DNA from 4 places in the Mesorhizobium sp. XAP4 genome. Region 1 is predicted to be linked to each of the others. Evidence: predicted binding sites of a transcription regulator. Region 1 holds the regulator's gene; each other region holds the start of a gene.

Region 1 (5,656 bases):
ACCCGTTCGAGGCGATGACGACCATCACCGTCAAGATCGTCAACCAGCTCACCGGCGACCTCGAGTTCAATTCGCCGCAGACGCTGGTCGCCTTCGCGCTCGGGCTGACGCTGTTCACGCTGACGCTGGTGATGAACATCGTCGCGCTCTACATCGTGCGCAAATATCGGGAGCAGTACGAATGACCGACATTCCCATGGATACGATGGTCAGGCCGGCGGCCCATCCGCGCCGCGACATCGGCCTGAAGGCCCGTTACGCCGCCGAACGCCGTTTCCGCATCTATGGCGTCGTGGCGATTTCCGTAGGCCTGGCGTTCCTGGCAATCATGCTGATCACCATCGTCTCGAAAGGCTACACCGCCTTCTGGCAGACGACGGTATCGCTGCCGATCACGTTCGACGAGAAGGTGATCGATCCTTCCGGCAAGCGCGCAACCGATCCGAGCGTTCTGATCAAGGCGAATTATCCCAAGCTCGCAGAAAACGCGCTGGTGGCCAAGCTCGGCATTTCTCCTGATGACAAGCCGATGATCCAGAAGCTCAAGGGCTTCCTTTCGGAAGGCGCCCGCGTCCAGTTGCGCGACATCGTTGCCGCCGATCCCTCGGTGATCGGCACGACACGCGACGTCAACATCCTCGCCGCCGCCAATCTCGACTCGGCTTTCAAGGGCCAGATCGACCTCAGTGTCGAGGAAGCGCGACGCAAGGTCTCGGACCAGCAGATCGCCTGGATGAACAAGCTCAAGGCCGAGGGCGCGATGGCCGAGCACTTCAACAGCGGCCTGTTCACCTACGGCGCCTCCAGCCGCCCGGAAACCTCGGGCATGGGCGTGGCGATCATCGGCTCGTTTTATATGATGGTGATCGTGCTGCTGCTCGCGCTGCCGATCGGCGTCGCCGCCTCCATCTATCTGGAGGAATTCGCCAAGAAGAACCGTTTCACCGACCTTATCGAGGTCAACATCAACAATCTGGCCGCAGTGCCGTCAATCGTCTTCGGCTTGCTCGGCCTCGCGGTGTTTATCAATTTCCTGGGCATGCCGCGCTCCGCCGCTTTCGTCGGTGGCCTGGTGCTGACGCTGATGACGCTGCCGACGATCATCATCGCGACGCGCGCCGCGCTTGCCGCGGTGCCGCCGTCGATCCGCTCGGCAGCTCTCGGCCTTGGCGCCTCCAAGATGCAGATGGTGTTCCAGCACATCCTGCCGCTTGCCGCACCCGGCATCCTCACCGGCACTATCATCGGTCTTGCGCGCGCGCTCGGCGAAACCGCGCCTCTGCTGTTGATCGGCATGGTCGCCTTCGTCGCCGATCCACCGACGACGCCTTTCGATCCGGCCACCGCGCTGCCGGTGCAGATCTATATGTGGGCGAACGAGGCCGAACGCGCCTTCGTCGAGCGTATGTCCGGCGCCATCATCATCCTGCTCGTCTTCCTCATGGCCATGAACATCACCGCGATCGTGCTTCGGCGTCGGTTCGAGCGGCGCTGGTAGAAAAAAGGCATTTTGGTATGAACATCATGACCGAACAGTCCCTTGAAAACGCAGTGGGCGACAAGATGAAGTCGAACGAAGTGATCAAAATGCGCGGCGACAAGGTCGGCGTGTTCTACGGCGAGAAGCAGGCGCTGTTCGACGTCGATCTCGACGTCCGCCTGAACCAGGTGACGGCGCTGATCGGCCCCTCCGGCTGCGGCAAGTCCACCTTCCTGCGCTGCCTCAATCGCATGAACGACACCATCGATTCAGCACGGGTAACCGGCAAGATCACGCTCGACGAAGAGGACATCTACGACAAGAACATCGATGTCGTCGAACTCAGGGCGCGCGTCGGCATGGTGTTCCAGAAACCCAATCCGTTCCCCAAGTCGATCTACGAGAACGTCGCCTATGGGCCGCGCATCCACGGATTGGCCAAGCGCAAGGCCGACATGGATCAGATCGTCGAGTCCAGCCTGAAGAAGGCGGCGATCTGGAACGAGGTCAAGGACCGTTTGCAGGAACCTGGCACGGGTCTTTCCGGTGGCCAGCAGCAGCGCCTGTGCATTGCACGCGCCATCGCCGTGTCACCCGAGGTGATCCTGATGGACGAACCGTGTTCGGCGCTCGACCCGATCGCCACCGCTCGCGTCGAGGAACTTATCGACGAACTGCGTCAGAACTATACGATCGTCATCGTCACCCATTCGATGCAGCAGGCAGCGCGCGTGTCGCAGCGCACCGCGATGTTCCATCTTGGCTATCTGGTCGAGGAGGGCGCCACCGACAAGATGTTCACCACCCCCGACGACAAACGCACCCAGGACTACATCACCGGCCGGTTCGGCTGATCTCTGGCATATGAGGGACGAAGATCATGGGTGAACATACCGTCGCATCTTTCGATGAGGATCTGGAGCAGATCAGCCAGCTGATCCGCGACATGGGCGATCTCGCCCGCTCGATGGTCGGTGGCTCGACCAGGGCTTTGCTCAATTCGGACAATGCGCTGGCGCAGCGGGTGGTTTCCGACGACGCCATCATGGATGCACGCCAGCGCGAGCTGGACGATCGTGCTATCACGCTGATCGCCAAGCGCCAGCCAATGGCCAACGATCTGCGTGCGGTAGTCGGTTCGATCCGCATGGCCGGCGACCTCGAGCGCATCGGTGACCTTGCCAAGAACATCGCCAAGCGCGTCGGCACTGTCGGGCTGAGCGTCACGCCGCACGACCTTTCGCATTCGATCGACGCGATGGCGCAGCTGGTGCTGATCCAGGTGCAGGGGGTCGTCGACGAGTATGCCGCCGCTGACGCGGCAGCGCTTGCCACGCTCAGAAACAATGATGAACGCATCGACGTCAAATACACATCGGTGTTCCGCGAACTTCTGACCTACATGATGGAAGATCCGCGCAACATCACGGCGTGCACGCACCTGTTGTTTTGCGCCAAGAACCTCGAGCGGATCGGCGACCACGTGACCAACATCGCCGAAAATGCCTATTATGTTTTGACCGGCACGCAGTTGCCAGCCAACCGTCCGAAGCAGGACGAGACGGCAATGTCCGCGCCAGCGGCATGACAGGGGTGACCAGCCGATGATCGCGCCACGCATCATGGTGGTGGAGGATGAGGAGCCGCTAGGCGTGCTGCTCCGCTACAATCTCGAATCCGAAGGTTACCAGGTCGAGGTGGTGACGCGCGGCGACGAGGCCGAAATCCGGCTGCAGGAGAACGTTCCAGACCTTCTGGTGCTCGACTGGATGGTGCCTGCGGTTTCCGGTATCGAACTCTGCCGCCGGCTAAGGATGCGTCCCGAGACCGAGCGGCTGCCGATCATCATGCTGACCGCGCGAGGCGAGGAAAGCGACCGCGTGCGCGGCCTCTCGACCGGTGCCGACGACTATCTGGTCAAGCCTTTCTCGACGCCGGAGTTCATGGCCAGGGTCAAGGCGCTGCTGCGCCGGGCCAAGCCGGAAGTGCTGTCCAGCGTGCTGAAGGTCGGCGATATCGTGCTCGATCGCGAATCGCACCGTGTCTATCGCAAGAAGAGCGAGATCCGGCTCGGGCCGACGGAATTCCGCCTGCTTGAATTCATGATGCGCCATCCAGGCCGCGTGTTCTCGCGCAGCCAACTGCTCGACAATGTCTGGGGCGAGACGATCTACATCGACGAACGCACGGTCGATGTGCATGTCGGCCGGCTGCGCAAGGCGGTCAACAACGGCCGTATGCCCGATGTCATCCGCACCATCCGTGGGGCGGGTTACGCCATTCGCGAGGACTGAACTCCCTCGTTTGAACTCACGCCACGTTCTTGCCGCCGAGACCGGATCTCGCCTGCACGCCCGGCGCAAAAATCTCCTGATCGACGAAGATCAGCGCCCGCATGGCGCAGCCTTCGCGGATCAGCGGCAGTTCGTTCGGCTCGGTGTCGAAGGAAATCGACTTGGAATGCTGGCCGCCGGCGGTCTGGGCAATCGCTTGCCGCAATGCCGGCTCGATCAGGTCGAAGGCGGCGGCGCTGACGCCGACCATGGCGACCGGCGCCGGATCGATCAGCGCAAACAGGCTGCCGAGGCCGTAGCCGAGCGCTTCGCCGGCCTTGCGATAGGCTTCCCGTTCGGGCCCGTCCCTCTCGCGGGCGGCGGCAGCCAGGGCGCGCATGTCGACGTCGCTGACATCGGCGACGGGTTCTGCATCCTCGCCCATCTGCCGCGCGTTGCGCCAGATGGCATAATTGCCGGCATAGGCTTCGACGCAGCCGCGCCGTCCGCAGCGACACAGCGCCCCGTTCGGCCGATGAATCATGTGGCCGAATTCGCCGCCCGAGGAATGGGTGCCGGTGAACAATTCGCCCTTCAGCACCAGCCCCATGCCGATGCCGTGCGACAAAAGGATAGCGATGAAATCGTCGCGGTAACGATCGGGATCGCGCCAGCGCAGCGCCACCGCCATCATGTTGCAGTCGTTCTCCATAATGGCGGGGACGCCGAACTCCTCTTCGAATATGTCGGCGAAGGCGATGTCGGTGTGCGGCGTGATCGGCGACCACAGCATGGCGCGGGCACGGGTGTCCGTGATGCCCTGGACGGCCAGCGCGATACGAGCGATGCTGCGCACGTCCAGGTCGGGATCTTCCAGGCGGCGCCGCACGATTGCCGTGCACTCACCGATCAGCGAGTCGCGCGACATCGTCAGCGTGTCGAGCCGGCGCTGTTCCTCGGATATTACCTGGCCGGCATAGTCGATGACGGCGACCGAGAGGAAGTTCAGCGACAGCACCACGGTCATTACCGCGGCCGCTTCCGGATTGAGGCTGAGGCCGACCTGCGGACGGCCGCGTTTGAGCGAGCCGGCCTCGCTCGGCTTGCTTTCGGTCAGGATGCCTTCGACGATCAGGTCGGATGAGATCGCCGAGATCGTCGAATGGCTGAGGCTTGTGGTTGCGGCGATCTCGGTGCGCGACGGCTGTCCGGCGCGGCGCACCGCGGCGATCACCATCGCGCGGTTGCGGCGGCGCAAATCGTCGTGGCGGATTCCGACCGACATGCTCTTTCATATCCTCCCGGTCGCCGCGGTTCTTCCTGCCCTGGAACGCTGTCGGTGACGCGGTCAAATACTGGCAGAAGCCGCGCGCCGTGTCATTTATTTATTCCGAGGCCCGAAAAAAATTCGAAACGACATCAAAATCCATCAGAATCGATGTTGACAGCGTTCGGGCGTTGGCCCAGTATTTTTTCGAGGCTCGAAAAAATAGGGCCTTTGTGCCGGCCTTCGGGCCAGTTTGGTCGCGCCATACGCGGCGCAGGGAGGATAATATGAAAAGATTCACAGCCGCCATCCTGGCGGGTGCCGCCATGTCGCTGACGCTCGCGTCTGTCGCGCAGGCGAAGGACAAAGTCGTCGGCGTTTCGTGGTCCAACTTCCAGGAGGAACGCTGGAAGACCGACGAGGCCGCCATGAAGACGGCGATCGAGGCCGCCGGCGACAAGTACATCTCCGCCGATGCGCAGTCCAATCCCGGCAAGCAGCTTACGGACGTCGAAAGCCTGATCTCGCAGGGCGCCAATTCCCTGATCATCCTGGCGCAGGATGCTTCGGCCATCGGCCCGGCCGTGCAGAAAGCCCTGGACGAAGGCATTCCGGTCGTCGGCTATGACCGGTTGA
Region 2 (5,656 bases), 190 kb from region 1:
AGCGAGCGCTGCAGGTTCTTTATCTCGACGCGCATCTGGCCACGCAATTTGGCATCGAGATTGGAAAGTGGCTCGTCGAAAAGGAAAACCCTCGGATTGCGCACAATGGCACGACCCATGGCGACACGCTGGCGCTGGCCGCCGGAAAGCTCGCGCGGGCGGCGGTCGAGCAGCGCCGAAAGTTCCAGTATTTTCGCCGTCGCGCGGACCCGGCTGTCGATCTCATCTTTCGGCGTGCCGCGGTTGCGCAGCCCATAGGCCATGTTGTCGTAGACTTTCATATGCGGATAGAGCGCGTAGTTCTGGAACACCATGGCGATGTCACGCTCGGTCGGACCGGTTGAGTTTACGATCTTGCCGTCGATCGCAACTGTTCCCGAGGAGATGGTTTCAAGCCCGGCGATCATTCTGAGCAGCGTGGACTTGCCGCAACCCGACGGGCCGACCAGCACGCAAAGCTCCTTGTCGGGAACCGCGATTGAAACGCCCTTCACGGCCTCGAAACCGCTGGGGTAGACCTTCTTCACATCCTTCAGATCGACGGTCGCCATCAGCTTCTCACTTTTCGGAATCGACCAGGCCGCGAACGAACCAGCGTTGCATCAGCACCACGACCAGGATCGGCGGCACGATGGCCAGCATCGCTGTAACCATGACCAGGTGCCATTGCGTATCGGCATCGGCGAAGGAGACCATCTTTCTGAGCGCGATGACGATCGTGTTCATGTTGCTGCTGTTGGTGACGAGCAACGGCCACAGATACTGTGTCCAGCCATAAATGAAGAGGATGACGAACAGCGCCGCGATATTTGTCCGCGACAGCGGCAACAGGATATCGAAGAAGAAGCGCCACGGCCCCGCACCGTCGACCCGCGCCGCCTCAACCAATTCGCCAGGAATCGTCATGAAGAACTGGCGGAACAGCAGCGTGGCGGTGGCCGAGGCGATCAGCGGGATGATCAGGCCCGCATAAGTGTCGATCATGCCGAGATCGACCATCACCTTGTAGGTTGGCAGGATGCGCACCTCGACGGGGAGCATCAGGGTGATGAAGATCAGCCAGAAGAAGGTCATGCGCAGCGGAAAGCGGAAGAACACGATCGCATAGGCAGACAGGATCGAGATGAATATCTTTCCCACCGCGATGCCGAGCGCCATGATCGTCGTGTTGAGCAGCAGCCTGCCGACGCTGACGCCGCCGATGCGGCCGACACCGCCGAACAATGCCTCGCTGTAATTGTTCCAGAACTGATCGCCGGGCAGGAGCGGCAATGGCGGCCTGAGGATCGTTTGCAGCGTCTGCGTCGAGGCAACGAACGTGTAGTAGATCGGGAAGGCGACGATCAATATGCCGAGGATCAGCATGGCGTGGGCGATGACGGTGCGGAGCGGTGACTGGCCGATCATCGCTCGCCCTCAGCCGTAATGGACTTTGCGTTCCACATAGCGGAACTGGATGGCGGTGAGCGAGATGACGATGACCATCAGGATAACCGACTGCGCCGCCGAGTCACCGAGGATCAGATTGACGAAGCCGTCATTGTAGACCTTGTAGACCAGCGTCTCAGTCGTCTTGCCCGGACCGCCCCCGGTGACGGCATGGACGATGCCGAACGTGTCGAACAGGGCATAGACGGTGTTGACGACCAGCAGGAAGAAGGTCGTCGGCGCAAGCAGCGGGAAGACGATGGTCCAGAATCGCTTGGTCTCGCCGGCGCCGTCCATGGCCGCGGCCTCGATCAAGGCTTTCGGCACCGCCTGCAGGCCGGCGACGAAGAACAGGAAATTGTAGCTGATCTGCTTCCAGGCAGCGGCGGACACCAGCAGGATCATGGCGTGGGTGCCATTGAGCAGTGGATCCCAGGCGATGCCGAAACTCCTCAGCATGTAGGCCAGCGACCCGATCGAAGGGTTGAAGAGGAACAGCCACAGCATACCGGCAATCGCCGGCGCCACCGCGTAGGGCCAGATCAAGAGCGTGCGGTAGAGACCTTTGCCGCGCACCACCTTCTCTGCCATGACCGCAAGCAGGAGCGCCACGCACATGGCGACGATAGCGGTCGCAAGGGAAAACACCACCGTGACCTTGATCGAGTTCAGGTAGGCCGGATCGGTAAGCACTTTCCTGAAATTGGCGAACCAGACGAACTTGGTCCTCAGCCCGAACGGATCCTGCCTGAGCATGGATTGGTAGAACGCCTGACCGGCCGGCCAGTAGAAAAAAACGAGCGTGATGGCCAGTTGCGGCGCCACAAGCAGGTAGGGAAGGACCTTGTTGGGGAACACGACGCGAGGGGTCACGGAGCCACTCCGAGGTGATGAGGCGGGCGGCACCATGCGGCACCCCTCTCCGCCAAGATGGCTTTGATGAGCGTTTCGGACTGGACATCATCGACCATTGGCGAAATCGCAAAGGACGGCAAAACTCCCCTCACGAGGGGAGATGCCCGGCGGGACAGGTGGGTGCGCCGTAGAGCAAGGACCTGCGCTCGCTCTAATTCCCCAGCGCTTCCTTGATCGCGGCATTGCCACGCGTAACCGCATTGTCGAGCGCCTGCTGCGCGGTCTGCTGGCCGGCGAGCATCTTCTCGAACTCCTCGTTCTGGATATCGCGCACCTGCGGCAGATTCGGCAGACGTACGCCCTTGGAATTGTCGGTCGGCGTCTTACCCGTCATCTGCAGGATCGGGGTCTCGCGGCCGACATTCTTGTCATAGAAACCGGACTTCTTGGTCGCTTCATAAGCCGCCAGCGTTACCGGCAGATAACCCGACTTCTGGTGCAGGTATTCTTGCACCTCGGTCTTCGACAGGTAGGCGAAGAAGGCCGCGACGCCCTTGTATTCCTCATCGGATTTGTCCGCGAAAACCCACAGGCTGGCGCCACCCGGCGTCGTGTTCTGCGGCGCACCCTTGGCGTCGCTGTCATACGGCAATTGGCCAATGCCGTAATTCATGCCGGACTTGACGATATCGCCAAGTCCGCCGGACGATTCGGTCATGATCCCGCATTCGCCCGCAAGGAAGATCTGCTTGGCTTCGGAGGTGCGGCCGCCATATTTGAAGGTGCCGTCCTTGGCGAGGTCCGCCAGCGCCTGGAAATGGTTGACGAAAATCGGCGCGTTGATCTTGAGCTCGACATCGCCGCCGGCCAGACCGTTCTGCTGGGTGGCCCATGACACGTCATTCCAGGCCGCGAAATTCTCCAGATGTATCCAGGTCAGCCAGGTCGAGGTGTAGCCGCAGGCGGCCGCGCCGCTCGCCTTGATCTTCTTGGCGTCTTCCCACACTTCATTCCAGGTCTTGGGTGGGCTATCGACGTCGAGACCAGCCTTCTTGAAGATATCCTTGTTGTAATAAAGGATCGGCGAGGAGGAGTTGTAGGGGAAGGAGAGCATGGTGCCGTCCGGCTTCGAATAATAGCCGACTATGCCTGGCAGATACTGGCTCTTGTCGAAGGTCATTCCAGCGCTGGTCAACACATCGGCTGCGGGCTTGATGGCACCTTCGGCCGCCATCATCACGCCGGTGCCGACGTCGAACACCTGGATGATGTCTGGCGCCTGGCCCGCGCGGTAGGCGGCAATGCCGGCATTCAGCGTCTCGGGATACGTGCCTTTGAACACCGGAACGAGCTCATAGTCGCTCTGGCTGGCATTGAAATCTTTGGAGATCTTGTCGACGACTTCGGCATTGGCGCCAGTCATGGCATGCCACCAACTGATCTGCGTGACGGCAAAAGCGGAGGTTGAGGAAAGCGTCATAAAGGTAGCGGCAACACCGGCCGCGAAGCCGAAGGACTTCATGTTTCATCTCCCGTTTGTCATTGGCGAAAGGGGGCACTCCCGCGAAGGCAATATGTGTCGCTCATGACAATCAGACAACGGTTTTGTTGCAGATCGACGAACTTCACCCTTTACCTGACGCAACGCTCGCCTCCGCTTGGAGGCATGGAGAGCGATACGGTTAGCCGGCTTAGCGCGACGACAAGCGCGCCAGGAAGCACCGTCGGGACTGTCAAGCTGGCTTTCGGCGCGTCAGCCCTGATTGCAGCCGCAGCAACCCGAAGAGACACGCCAAGGTTGCAGCCGACTTTATCGATCCCTCAACGGCAACGCGCTACTCAATCCTGCTGCCCTGTTTATTTCCAAAGATCAGGTGAAATAAATGCTGACGGTCTACAATTGTATCGTCAACGAACATGATCTGAGACTGGTCGCACTCGCCGCGTTGATCTGCGGAATTTCCTGCTTCTCTGCTGTCAACCTGCTTCAGCACATAAGCCGTTCCACAGATCGGAACCGGCTTGCCTGGCTGATGATCGCGGCCACTTCGACCGGCTTTGGCATCTGGGCAACGCACTTCATCGCCATGCTCGCATTCACACCGGGCATACCCAGTGCTTATGATCCGGCACTCTCCGTGCTTTCGCTCGCTGCTTCGGTCACTTTGACGGCAGCCGGCATGTGGATCGCCACCTTGCGGGATGAGTTCGACTATCATCTCGTCGGCGGCGCCGTGCTGGGCGGCGGTATCGCAGCCATGCACTACATCGGCATGGCGGCGTTCGAGGTTCAGGGCCGTATCGAGTGGAACCTGTTGCTTGTCGCCGTTTCCCTGCTGGCCGGCGTAACGCTCGCGGCGCTGGCGCTGCGTGTCGTGCAGCGCCGCCCCTCCTTGAAGGCGACATCCGGCGGCGCGGTGCTGCTGACGCTGGCGATCTGCACCCTGCATTTCATCGGGATGGGTGCCGTCTCGATCTTCCCCGATCCCTCGATCGTCATATCCGAATACACGATCGAGCCGACCTCGCAGGCTTTCGCGGCCGCCGCCGCCACACTGGTGATCCTGGTTCTGTCGGCATCGGCGCTGTGGATCGATTTGCGCTTCCGTCGCCAGAAGCTCGAGGTCGACCGCATGCACGGCCTGGCCAATGCCGCCGTGGAGGGGCTGATCGTCTGCGACGGCAACCGCATCATCAGTGCCAATGACAGCATTGCGGCACTGACGGGCAAAGCAACAGCGACCCTGAACGGAATGCAGCTTGGCGATCTCTTCGGATCCGATATGTCGGGCTTCGGCGAACAGCCGCAGGAGGCCGAATTGAGCGGTCGCGATGGCACGAGCATTCCTGTCGAGCTGATCGCCAGGAGCATCGACTACTGTGGCAAACCGCACAACGTGGTCGCGGTCCGCGACATTCGCGAGCGCAAGAAGGCGGAACAGGAGATCCTGCGGCTTGCCCATTTCGATCCATTGACCGGACTGGCCAATCGCCGCAGCTTTTCCGGCCGGCTGGAGACGGAAATCGCTGCGATGGTCCGGACCAGGAAAGGCGGCCAGCTTGCGCTTCTGCTGCTTGATCTCGACCGGTTCAAGGAGGTCAACGACCTGTATGGGCACGGCGCAGGCGACGCCATGCTGCAGAAGGTTGCGCAGTGCGCGACCGGTATCCTTCGTCCAGGGCAGATGGTGGCGCGGCTGGGCGGCGATGAGTTCGCCATCATCGCGCCGAACCTGGCCGACCCGTTGGAGGCGGGCCGTATCGCCAACGCGGTGCTGACCGCCATGCGCGAGGAAAACCGGCTCTCGGTCGGCGGCGGCCTTGTGTCGGCAAGCATCGGCATTGCGCTGTATCCGTCGGATGCCGAAAACCA
Region 3 (5,656 bases), on a different contig from region 1:
CATGGTCGTCGAGGATGACTTCGTCGAGATAGACGTTCTCGGCCGCGCACAGCGCGCAGGGCTGGTCGAAGGTCTGGACCTCGAACGGATGATCCTCGAAGTCGAGGCTGACCACTTCGGTGAAAGGCGGCACCGCGTAGATTCGCTTTTCGCGGCCGGCGCCAAACAGCTGCAGGGCCGGCGAGCGGTGCATCTTGGGATTGTCGAATTTCGGCGTCGGCGAGGGGTCCATCACATAGCGGCCCTCGACCTTGACCGGATAGGCATAGGTGGTGGCGATGCGGCCGTGCTTGGCGATGTCCTCGTAGAGCTTGACGTGCATGAGGCCATATTCCTCCAGCGCGTGCATTTTGCGCGTTTCGGTCTCGCGCGGTTCGAGGAAGCGCAGCGGCTCGGGGATCGGCACCTGGTAGACCAGCACCTGGCCCGCCGTCAGCGGATGCTCGGGAATGCGGTGACGGGTCTGGATGATGGTGGCGCTGGCAGTGTCGGTCGTCACCGCGACATTGGCGACCTTCTTGAAGAAGGCGCGGATCGACACCGCATTGGTGGTGTCGTCGGCGCCCTGGTCGATGACCTTCAGCACATCGTCCGGGCCGATGATGGAAGCGGTGACCTGGACGCCGCCGGTGCCCCAGCCGTAGGGCATCGGCATTTCGCGCGAAGCGAACGGCACCTGGTAGCCGGGAATGGCGATGCCCTTGAGGATCGCCCGGCGGATCATCCTTTTGGTCTGCTCGTCGAGATAGGCGAAGTTGTAGGTGGCGATGTCGGTCATGGCGATCACATCCACATTGTGTTATCGAATTGGCGTCCAGGACGCGGATACAGGGGCGAATTCAGATGAACTCGACCGGATGGATGCATCTCGGAATTCTGTTGGTGGTGTTCGCCGGCGTCGTTCTCTTCTTCCTTCGGCGCATGATTCTGCCCGGCCCCAAAGAAGGCTCTCAAGGTGAGTCCCTGGGCGTCGGGAATGGTGATTACTCCGGGTATGACGGCTATGGCGGTCATTCCCACGATGGTGGCGGCCATGGTGGCGTCGGGCACTAAATTCATTCCGCAGCCTCCGATCCCCTGGCATAGCGCGCCAGCCGCTCATTGAGCGTGCCGGTGTGCAGTTCGAACATGTGGTTGTCTTCGTCGTAGAAATAGATCGAGCGGCCTTCACCCTCGACGCGCGGGCGCGGCGGGCGCATGTCGAGGCCGAGCCTGCCGATGCGCTCGGCATAGCGGTCGAAATCGGCGTCATCGATCTTGAAGGCGATGTGGTTGTAGCTGCGCTCTGGCAAGGGTTCGCCCTCCATGATGGCGACCCAGATGTCACCGATCAGGAAGAATTTTTCGGGCGACAGCGAGAACTGCCTGGCGTCGCTGGCATAGACTTCGCGTGCGTCGAATACGCCCTCGAGGATTTCGGTCATCCGCTCGAGATCGCGGACGATGAAGGTCATGTGGGAAAGGCCCTCGATCATTCCGCAGCCTCCCGCTTCTCTTCGACCTTCACGGGGTTTTCGCGCGCGTCATATTCGGTGCGCATGCGGCGTACGAGATCGAGTTCTGCCTGGAAGTCGACATAGTGCGGCAGCTTCAGATGTTCGACGAAGCCGGTCGCCTGGACATTGTCGGAATGCGAGATGACGAACTCCTCGTCCTGGGCCGCGGCGACGACATCCTCGCCGAGCTCTTTCGCGCGCAGCGCCCGGTCGCAGAGTGCCATGGCCATCGCCTTGCGCTCGCTCTGGCCGAAGACGAGGCCGTAGCCGCGGGTGAATTGCGGCGGCGCCTTGGCCGAGCCTTTGAACTGGTTGACCATCTGGCATTCGGTGACGCGGACAGTGCCGAGCGGCACCGAGAAGGGCAGTTCGGGCACGTCGAGCTCCAGCTCGACTTCGCCGATGCGGATCTCGCCGACGAAGGGGTGATTGCGGGCATAGCCGCGCTGGGTGGAATAGCCGAGCGCCAGCAGGAACCCTTCATCGCCGCGTGACAGCGCCTGCAGGCGGATGTCGCGCGCCATCGGGAATTCGAGCGGCTCGCGGGTGATGTCGCCGGGGACATGGTCCTGCGGCATGTCGCCATCCGGTTCGATCAAGCCTTCGCGGGCGAGGATCGCCGAGACGCGCGGCATGGCTTGCGCTTCCGTGTCGCGCAGCAAGGGCTCGGCGACATCGGCGCCTGCGGCAAGCTCGGGATCGAGCAGCCGGTGGGTGTAGTCGAAGGTCGGTCCGAGCAACTGGCCGCCGGGCAGATCCTTGTAGGTCGCCGAGACGCGCCGCTCGACCAGCATGTTGGCGGTGTCGATGGGCCTGGAGTAGCCGAAGCGCGGCAGCGTGGTGCGGTAGGCGCGCACCAGGAAGATCGCCTCGATCATGTCGCCGCGCGCCTGGACGATGGCGAGCGCGGCCAGTTCACGATCATAGAGCGAGCCTTCGCTCATCACCCGGTCGACGCCGAGCGCCAGCTGCTCGACGATCTGGTCGAGACGAAGGGCGGGCACCGAACGGTCGCCACGCCGGCGGTCGGCCAGCAGGCTGTGGGCGTTGGCGATTGCCGCTTCGCCACCTTTTACCGCGACATACATCTTACGCCTCCATCGTCTTGATGCGCGTCGTGCGCGGTAGGCAGGCGATGCCGCCTGATGTGGCGAGGATGATGTCGACGCCGCGCGGAAAGCGCTTGATATTCTGCTTCCACTGCTCGACGAAATGGCGTGGCATCTGCGCCGGCGCGATCGTGGCGCTGGTTTCGATGCCAGGACCTTCGAGCAATAGCGGCGTGCCGGAGACCAGATCGCTGACCTGCAGGATCAGCGTGGTCGAGCGGTCGGGATAATCCTGCGTGCCCTGCGAAAAGCCATCGAGCGCCATCATCTCGGCAGGTGCTGCGATCAAGGCGAAATGCGCATCGGCCGGTGTGTTGGCCAATGGCGCGCCGGTATGGAACCCAAGCCACGATCTGATCGCGGTGGAGGCCTGCAAAGCCGGGTCGAGCCAGAGCGGCGTGTCATTGTCGCACAGCGCCAGTGCGATGGCGCCGGCGGTAGCCGAGAGCGGCACCGGCGGGCGGGCGAAGGCCGGCAGCGGTTGCACGCTGCCCGGCCGAGCCATTGCGTCCATCACGGCGCGGAACACGGTCTGGGCGTTGAAGACCGGATCGGCGAACCCGCCCTCGATCGATTGCACAGCTGCGTCCATCAGTCTTCTCCGCGAACCATTGTGAAGAAATCGACCTTCGTTGCCGCCGTCTCGGCGCGGCGTTTTTCGTGCGCCATGGTCAGAGCCGACCGCAGAGGCGCTATCAGTCCGGTCTCGACCTCATTGCGGCGGGCAGGGTCCTGCCATAGGGCGTCGGCGATAGCCGCCAGCTTCGCCTTCTGCTTGTCGCGGCCAAGCGCATAGCAATGGCCGACCTGTCCGGACGGCAGCCGGACCGTGGCGCGGGTGACGGTCGCCTCGCCGACATTGAAGGGCGCGCCGCCGCCGCCGATGCGGCCGCGCAGGGTGACAAGGCCGGTTTCGGGGCCGCGCAACAGCTCGGCGTCCGAAGGCAGTCCGGCCTCATTCCAGAGCCGCACGATGTCATCGCCGCTGGATTGCGCAAGGGTTGCCATGGCGGCCTTGCGCTCGGCCTGGTCGCGGGCTTCCTGTCCTCGCATGAGCTGTAGTCCTCGTGGCTAAATTTGTCTATTGATATAGACAACTATACAAATTATACCTATTATCTAACGGGTGTCCATGACGGGTGGATGACAGCGATAGAAGACTGGGCGCTGGAAGGTTGGGGCAATGATGGTCGGGCGGCTAGCAGCGGACAGCATCGAGCGGCGCAGTGGCGTTTCGCTGTGGCGGCAGATTGCCGACAAGATGCTGCATGCGATCGCCATCGGCGATTTCACGGAGAATGCAGCGCTGCCGCCGGAGGTGGCGCTGGCAGAGCGCTATGGCGTCAACCGCCACACGGTGCGCAGCGCCATATCAGCCCTCGTAAGGGAAGGCGTGCTGCGGGCCGAGCAGGGGCGCGGCACCTTCGTGCTGTCGCGCAAGCGGCTGTCCTATCCGATCGGGGCGCGCACACGGTTTTCGACAGGGCTGCAAGCGCAGACGACGGAACGGCACATCGCCTTGCTCGCCTCGTCGGTCGAGCCGGCCAGCCAGCGCGTCGCCGAGGGACTGGGTCTTGCCAAGGGAGCCGATGTGATCCGCCTGGAAACGCGCGGCGAAGCCGATGGACGGCCGGTGTCGCGCGCTGCTGGCTGGTTCGAAGCCCGGCGCTTTGCCGGCATCGATGCCGCGATGGCGCAAACAGGGTCGATCACCGCCTCGCTGGCGCGCTTCGGCATCGACGACTATCTCAGGCAATCGACCGTGCTGTCGGCGCGCCATGCCGATGCGGCGGACCTTGCCGACCTCGACCTGCAGCCCGGCGCCATCGTACTGGTCACGGTCGCCGTCAACATCACGCCGGACGGCCAGCCGATCCAGTTTTCGGAGTCGCGCTTCCCGGCCGAGCGGGTGGAGCTGAAACTGTCGGCGCTGTAGGAGTGCCGGGCTTCTACGACACCGTGATTATCTGACTCACGCTGAACTCGGTCGCGCTCATTTGTCAGCGGCTTGGCGTTTGAGGACCGGCTTCCCCCACTCCGTCTCGGCTTCGCCGAGCCACCTGTCCCCCCTCCGGAGGGAGAGGAAGGACGCCAAGGTCGGCGAACTCGCACCCTTCCTCTACCCCGTCGATCGGGGGAGAGGTGGCTCGGCGAAGCCGAGACGGAGTGGGGGTCGACCTGGCTCGGGCGTCGTCAATTCGGGCCGGGTTCGCCGCCTGCCATGTTATAACCCCACCTCGATCACAGCCTTGATCAGGCCGGATTTCTCATGCGCCCAACGAGCCAGATCGCGCGGCGTGGCGGCGAGTGTGGTGCGGTGTGTGACGAGCTTGGCCAGTGGTACGGCCCCGTTGCGGATCGAGGCGGCGACATGATCGAAGTCGGCGCGCAGCGCGTTGCGGCTGCCGATCAGCGTCATCTCTCGCTTGTGGAATTCCGGGTCGGAAAAGCTGATATCGTCCTTGACGACGGAGACCAGCACCAGCGTTCCGCCATGCGCGACATGGGCGAAGGCCGACTGCACCGACTGGGTGTTGCCGGTGGCGTCGAAGACGACATCGAAGCCTTCGCCTGATGTCGCTTCCCTGACCAGATCGGGCACCGCGCCGCGCGAGCCGTCTAGCGTCTGGAAACCAAGCTCGTTTGCAGCGAAGGCGAGCCTTTCACTGCTCATGTCGAGCAGCGTCACGTCGAGCCCGGCGATGCGGGCGAAGATGGCGGTGCCGAGCCCGATCGGGCCGGCGCCGATGACCAGCGTGCGGGCGCCGGGGTCGGCGCGGGCGCGCCACACGGCATGCGCGCCGATGGCCAGGAACTCGACGGCGGCGGCGTCGGCCAGCGACAGGCCGTTGGCCGGATAGAGATTTTGCGCCGGCACCAGGATGCGTTCGCACATGGCGCCGTCGCGATGCACGCCAAGCACCTCGATCCTGACACAGCAATTGGGCTTGCCGTGCCGGCAGGCGATGCACTTGCCGCAGGAAAGATAGGGGTTGACGACGACGGGCTCACCAATGGCCAGTTCGACGCCTTCGCCGGTCTCCATCACGG
Region 4 (5,656 bases), on a different contig from region 1:
TCGCGGCTGCTTCGCCAATGCCGGTATCCTGGCCAAGGCGATCGCCAAACGGATTGCAGGGTCGGCCTCGCACCAACCCGGCGCATCACGCTGATTTGGGTTCCAGCCGCCGGAAACCGACGGCCTCCATCAGCATGTCCTCTTCCACCATGCCGGCATTGTGCAGGGCGAGCAGGTTAAGCGCGATTTCCCGCGCGTCGGCGGAATCGGGATGTGCCTCGCGCCGCCGGCAGGCCTCGTCGAACACGCGCTGCAGCTTGGCGATATCGGCTGGCTTGAGCAAGCCACGGTCATAGACGGACTTCGACATGGCGATCTCCTGATAAAGACCTAGGGCGCCATGTTTAAATTACCAATCTTTCCCGAGGCTTGACCGACTTCACCCCATGCCGCGACTTCAAAGGGCGGCAGCGGTGCAATCTGCTCCGCTGCTGCGCCCCATGCTGGAGGGCGATCAGACCGCGATCTTGCCGCCGCCCTGTCTGGTGATGGCGACCACCGACGGCCGCACCGGCATGTCGGGCTTGAAGTCGGGCCAGCGCGTCGACAGATCCTCATAGTAGGACGGGCGGCCGAACGCTTCCCAGTCCTCGCCGCCATCGCCCGGATGCTGGACGGCGACGAAGGCGGTCTGGTCGTCGGGCGCAAACAGCGGACCGCACATTTCGGCGCCGATCGGCACGCGGAAGAACAGTTTCGAGGTTGCCCGCGCCGCCCCCTCCGTGTCCACCGCCCACAGACCATCCGTGCGGCCGGTGGCTTTCGGGCCCTGGCCGTCGGTCGCGACCCAGAGACGCCCGGCCGAATCGACCGCGCAATTGTCGGGCATGCCGAACCAGCCATTGGCCGTCGTTGCCGTCGAGAAGGTGGCGCCGACATCGGCAACCGCCGGATCACCGCATTTCAGCAGCACTTCCCACTTGCCCTTGGCGGCGGTGAAATCACCGCCGTCCTCGGCGATCTCGATGATGTGGCCGAAGGCGTTTTCGGCGCGCGGGTTGGCGGCGTCTACCTGGTCGGCCTTGCGCTTCGAATTGTTGGTCAGCATGACATAGACCTTGCCATTGACGGCATTGGGCTGGATGTCTTCGGGGCGGTCCATCTTGGTGGCACCGAGCAGGTCGGCGGCGCGGCGCGTCTCGATCAGCACGTCGGCCTGGCCAGTGAAACCGTTTTCAGCCGTCAGCGGTCCCTGGCCGAAGACGATCGGCAGCCATTCGACCGTGCCATCTTCGGCGAACCTGGCGACATGCAGCGTGCCATCATCGAGCAGGTCCTTGTTGGCGGCATGATCGTTCGGATCGAACGCGGCCTTGGTCACGAACTTGTAGACATAGTCGAAGCGCTCGTCGTCACCGAGATAGAAGACGACGCGGCCGTCCCTGGCGACAATCGATTCGGCGCCCTCATGCTTGAAGCGGCCCATGGCGGTGCGCTTCCTCGGCGTCGAGGTCGGGTCGTTGACATCGACCTCGACGATCCAGCCGAAGCGGTTGGCCTCATTGGGCTCCTTGGCGAGGTCGAAACGCTCGTAATGCGCCGCCCATTCATAGGCGCCTTCGGGAATGCCGAGACGCTTGTAGTTCGCGGCTTCCTTGTGGCCTTCCGGCAACTCGCCGGAGAAATAGCCATGGATGTTCTCCTCGGCCATCACATAGGTGCCCCAGGGCGTGACGCCGCCGGCGCAATTGTTGAACGTGCCGAACACCTTGGTGCCGGACGGATCGGCATTGGTCTTGACGCGGTCATGGCCGGCAACCGGACCGGACAGCGCCATTTCGGTGTTGGAGGTGATGCGGCGATTGAGCTTGCCGTCGCGCACCACCTGCCATTTGCCTGATGTCTTGCGGATCTCGACGATGGTGCCGCCGTGAGCTGCCATCTCGACATCGACCTGCTCCTTCGAGAGGGGTGCGACTTCGGCCGACTTCTTGCCGTCCTTCTGGACGATCTTCACGATGCCCGGGAACATCAGATGCGGATTGGTGTATTCGTGGTTGACCACCAGCAGGCCATGTTCGGCCGAGCCGTCGATGGGGATGTAGCCGACATAATCGTTGTTGTAGCCGAACTGTTTCGCCTGGGCCTCGGCCGACTGTTTCGTCGGGTCGAAGTCGGGCGAATCGGCAAACAGCGGATCGCCCCAGCGCAGCAGTACATCGGCATCGTAACCCGGCGCGACGTGGTGCTTGTCGTCGATGCCGGCCTCGAGTTCGTCGAACGTGAAGGCCGAGCCTTCAGCGGCCCGGGCCTCGTCGGCGCTGATCAGCGCCAGCGGGCTGACGGTGGCGGCGATGGCCGAGACAGCCAGCGAACCCTTGAGGAAGCCGCGGCGCGAGAACCGCGCGGCGATGATCTCGCCCATGGTGCGGTTGTCGGAAGCGTTGATGGCCGGGCCGTCGTTTTCCTCGAGCAGGCTGGTGCGGAATCGGGTGTCGGGGGAGCGAAGGTCAGTCATGGCTTGCCTCTGGCTGTTGGATTGGCTGGAGCGTGGGTACCTGTTTGACCCCCTTATAATCGCCGGATCACATTTTCGTGACATCGGGAGACCTTTCAGACGCGACAAGCATTGCGCGCAGCGCTGGCTAAGCATTCCCGCAGACCGTGAACTGCTCCAGAATCGCCGGTTCGAGATGAAAGGAGACCTTAGGCGGCATCTTGGCCGCGCATCCCGCGACGGCGGACGACATCAGTCGTTTGCAAAAAACAGATCAACGGGCAACTGCACCCTCGACAAGTCACCTCCGCCGCCCCCGGCGGAGGTGACTTGATGTTCGGCGTCTGCCGTCGTCAGGCATCGGGAAAGCCAGTCTCCCGTTTAGCGATGGCGGTCACGGCGCCGTTCATGCGAAGCTAATTTAGCATATACTTGGGACTTTAGTCCAACCTTGCGCTTGCAATGGTCCTGGTTGACAACCGCAACGGTCGGAGGTCGCTTCCGGGCGCCGCGTCTTTCGGCAATGTTGGTTGCACTGCAACGTTGGGGTGGGGCGCGCCGGGCTCAGTCGTCGGAGATCAGAATGCACAGATCGGTCACGACCCGTTGTTGCCGGCTGGCGCTCAAATCGGCAGCGGCGCTGGTGTTGACGATTGCGCCCTATCAAATTGTCCTGGACGGCTCCGTTTCCGGCATCCACACCGCCAGCGCATACGCCGGCAAGGGTGGCGGCGGCAACGGTGGCGGTGGGGGCGGAGGCAACAGTGGGGGCGGCAACGGCGGCAATTCCGGCGGAAGCAATAGCGGGAACAGCGGCAACGGCAATGGGAATAACGGCAACAGCGGCAACAGTGGCAACAACGGCAAATCAGGATCCAGTCAGGGTAAGAGCGGGAGCCATGTCAATGCAAAGACCGGTGACAAGGTCGACGTGACCGGCAACAAGATCACAGTCAGGCATCCCGACGGCATAACGGAAAAGCTCGAGAACGGTCGTTTCAGCATGAAAGACGCTCTCGGTCGCACGATCATCGACCGCCAGGCCACGCCGGCCGATGCCAATCGTCTCAAGGCTTTGTGAAGCTGGCCAACAGGCAACGGTCAGCTTTGCACGTCACCTCCGCCGCCCCCCGGCGGAGGTGACCTCGTTTCCGGCCGGCGTCGTCCCGGTTTTCGGCACCGCAATGGCTGCGGTCCCGAGGCGCGACGCGCTTTTGCGCAATCCGGGACCGGAAACCGCTGCGCATTTCTTCGGACCTGCCCAGAGCAATTCTAGAAAAAGTGTGAAGCGGTTTTCCCGTAGCGCTTTTCCCTTGGGAATTGCGTCACAGAGTTAGAGCAGCTCGCCGTTTCCGTGAAACGGTGAAATGCTTTAGGAAGGCCTGTCGCGGTCGCGCCACTCACGCATCATCAAGGCCGCTTCGGTGCGATTTCGCACATTGAGCTTCGACAGCACTCCGGTCATGTGATGTTTGACGGTCTTCTCCTGCAACTCAAGCCGCAAGGCGACTTCCTTGTTGCTCAACCCCTCCGCCACCAGCCGCAGGATTTCCGTTTGCCGATCGGTGAGCTGCCGCAGCCGTTCCGCCAAGCCGTCGGTCGGCTGCTGGGACTGGAGATCCGAAAGCAGCCGGGCCGATAGTGTCGGCGAGAGATAGCTTTCGCCGGCTGCGACATTGCGCAGGATGTCGGCGAGGCCGCGCGATCCGACGCCTTTGAGGACATAGCCATTCACCCCTGCGTTCAGCGCCTTGGTCACATCGGCATTGGCCTCCGAGACGGTCAGCATGACGATCTTCTGGGCGGGATGGTTGGCGAGGATGCTTGCGACCGCGCTCAGCCCGCCGCCCGGCATCGAGATGTCGAGCAGCAAGATGTCGGGCCGCATCGTCGCGGCGAGGCGTTCGGCATCCTGCGCCGTGGCGCCCTCGCCAACCATCTCGAAGCCTCCGATCTCCGACAGGCTGCGCGTCACACCTTCGCGAAAGAGGGGATGATCGTCGACAATGGCGATGCGAATGGTCCCAGTCATGCTTGCTCCTCGACCGACAGACGGATCACCAAACGCGTACCTTGCGGCCCGGTCAAGGTTTCGAACTGTCCGCCAATGCTTTCGACCCGTTCCCTGAGGCCGGCGAGCCCGAGGCCCTCGACCCGTGCCGTCGGATCGAAACCCGGCCCGCGGTCCGACACTTCGACAAAAAGCCTGCCACCTTTCATCCCGGCACTCACCGCCTGATCCTTGCCTAGCCCGTGGTGATAGGCATTGTTCAGCCCTTCCTGGACGAAACGATAGATGCTGATCTTCTCGGAGGCGCCGGGTTCAGGCAACTGTCCGGCCAGCGTCAGCGTCACCGACGTTCCCGTCCTCTGTTCGTGTTCCTTGACGGCCAGCCGCAGAATGTCGGTTGCGGCAGCCGTCTCGATCTGCGGCAGGGCAAGGCCGGTGCAGATGCCGCGTATTTCGCGCATCGCATCCTCCAGCGTCTTGCGAATCATCGTGACCTCGGTCGAGCGGCTTGCGCCTGAATGGCCATCGCTGGAAAATATCGGGCTGTCCATGCGCAGCGCCGCCAGGGCCACGAGTTGGGCCGGGCCGTCATGCAGGTCGGCGCCGATGCGGCGCAGATATCTTTCGTTGAGCGCGGTGGCGCGGCGCGAGGCCTGTTGCACGCGCAGTCGCAAGGCACTGTTTTGCGCCACCAGACCCTGCAGTTCCGACACCTGGCGGCGCAGCGCCCCACGCTGGTCGTCGATGGTGCGGCTGCCGCGCAGGACGATGCCCGACAGGAGCAGGAATGCCGCCAGGGTCGCGCCGGCCACGATCAGCCAGCTCGACCACAGAGCGGAAGCCAGGGTGGCCTGGAAATCGTCGGCGATCTCATAGAACTCGGTAACCGCCACCACCTCGCCCGACCAGGGCTCGCGCACGGGATTGTAGATCTCCAGCAATGGCAAGCCGGTCGCCTTCTCCTCGCTCTCATCCTCATCGAAAGTATTGAATTCAGCGACGACATTGCCTTCGAAAGCGGAACGCAGATTGTCGCTCGGAGCGAAGCGGCGGCCGATCAGGGCCGTCTCCTTGGCATAGAGGACCGTCCCGTCGCGGCGCCAGAGCATGAACGATTCGAGGCGCTTGCCGAGCGCGCCCTGGCCAAGCGTCTCGTCCAGCGCCTGCTTGACGGAATCGCTGAGCTCCTGCTCCTTGCGCAAGTCGGG

What was found. Region 1 encodes PhoB, which activates phosphate uptake and scavenging genes when phosphate is short. Its sites were predicted from a motif close to TGTCATNNANCTGTCAT; they were not measured.
Region 2: ugpB (sn-glycerol-3-phosphate ABC transporter substrate-binding protein UgpB) is a predicted target of PhoB. The motif match lies at 3,869-3,885, and genes of this name have one in related genera.
Region 3: phnF (phosphonate metabolism transcriptional regulator PhnF) is a predicted target of PhoB. The motif match lies at 3,738-3,754, and genes of this name have one in related genera.
Region 4: P3C39_RS11105 (PhoX family phosphatase) is a predicted target of PhoB. The motif match lies at 2,525-2,541, and genes of this name have one in related genera.

The regions. Positions count from the first base shown of each region.
Region 1 covers NZ_JARIXW010000005.1:287,662-293,317, forward strand. The annotation lists gene pstC (phosphate ABC transporter permease subunit PstC) at 1-185, shown strand, start outside; gene pstA (phosphate ABC transporter permease PstA) at 182-1,498, shown strand; gene pstB (phosphate ABC transporter ATP-binding protein PstB) at 1,516-2,334, shown strand; gene phoU (phosphate signaling complex protein PhoU) at 2,361-3,068, shown strand; gene phoB (phosphate regulon transcriptional regulator PhoB) at 3,085-3,774, shown strand; gene P3C39_RS22810 (ROK family protein) at 3,791-5,038, opposite strand; gene xylF (D-xylose ABC transporter substrate-binding protein) at 5,308-5,656, shown strand, end outside.
Region 2 covers NZ_JARIXW010000005.1:475,569-481,224, reverse strand. The annotation lists gene P3C39_RS23715 (sn-glycerol-3-phosphate import ATP-binding protein UgpC) at 1-551, opposite strand, end outside; gene ugpE (sn-glycerol-3-phosphate ABC transporter permease UgpE) at 559-1,407, opposite strand; gene ugpA (sn-glycerol-3-phosphate ABC transporter permease UgpA) at 1,417-2,337, opposite strand; gene ugpB (sn-glycerol-3-phosphate ABC transporter substrate-binding protein UgpB) at 2,495-3,805, opposite strand; gene P3C39_RS23695 (EAL domain-containing protein) at 4,167-5,656, shown strand, end outside.
Region 3 covers NZ_JARIXW010000006.1:353,816-359,471, reverse strand. The annotation lists gene P3C39_RS25635 (alpha-D-ribose 1-methylphosphonate 5-phosphate C-P-lyase PhnJ) at 1-778, opposite strand, end outside; gene P3C39_RS25630 (hypothetical protein) at 784-1,059, opposite strand; gene fosX (FosX/FosE/FosI family fosfomycin resistance hydrolase) at 1,056-1,475, opposite strand; gene P3C39_RS25620 (carbon-phosphorus lyase complex subunit PhnI) at 1,472-2,584, opposite strand; gene phnH (phosphonate C-P lyase system protein PhnH) at 2,586-3,197, opposite strand; gene phnG (phosphonate C-P lyase system protein PhnG) at 3,197-3,658, opposite strand; gene phnF (phosphonate metabolism transcriptional regulator PhnF) at 3,792-4,541, shown strand; gene P3C39_RS25600 (zinc-binding alcohol dehydrogenase family protein) at 4,830-5,656, opposite strand, start outside.
Region 4 covers NZ_JARIXW010000002.1:456,400-462,055, forward strand. The annotation lists gene P3C39_RS11095 (NAD(P)/FAD-dependent oxidoreductase) at 1-94, shown strand, start outside; gene P3C39_RS11100 (hypothetical protein) at 86-310, opposite strand; gene P3C39_RS11105 (PhoX family phosphatase) at 455-2,458, opposite strand; gene P3C39_RS11110 (hypothetical protein) at 3,021-3,518, shown strand; gene P3C39_RS11115 (response regulator transcription factor) at 3,810-4,469, opposite strand; gene P3C39_RS11120 (sensor histidine kinase) at 4,466-5,656, opposite strand, start outside.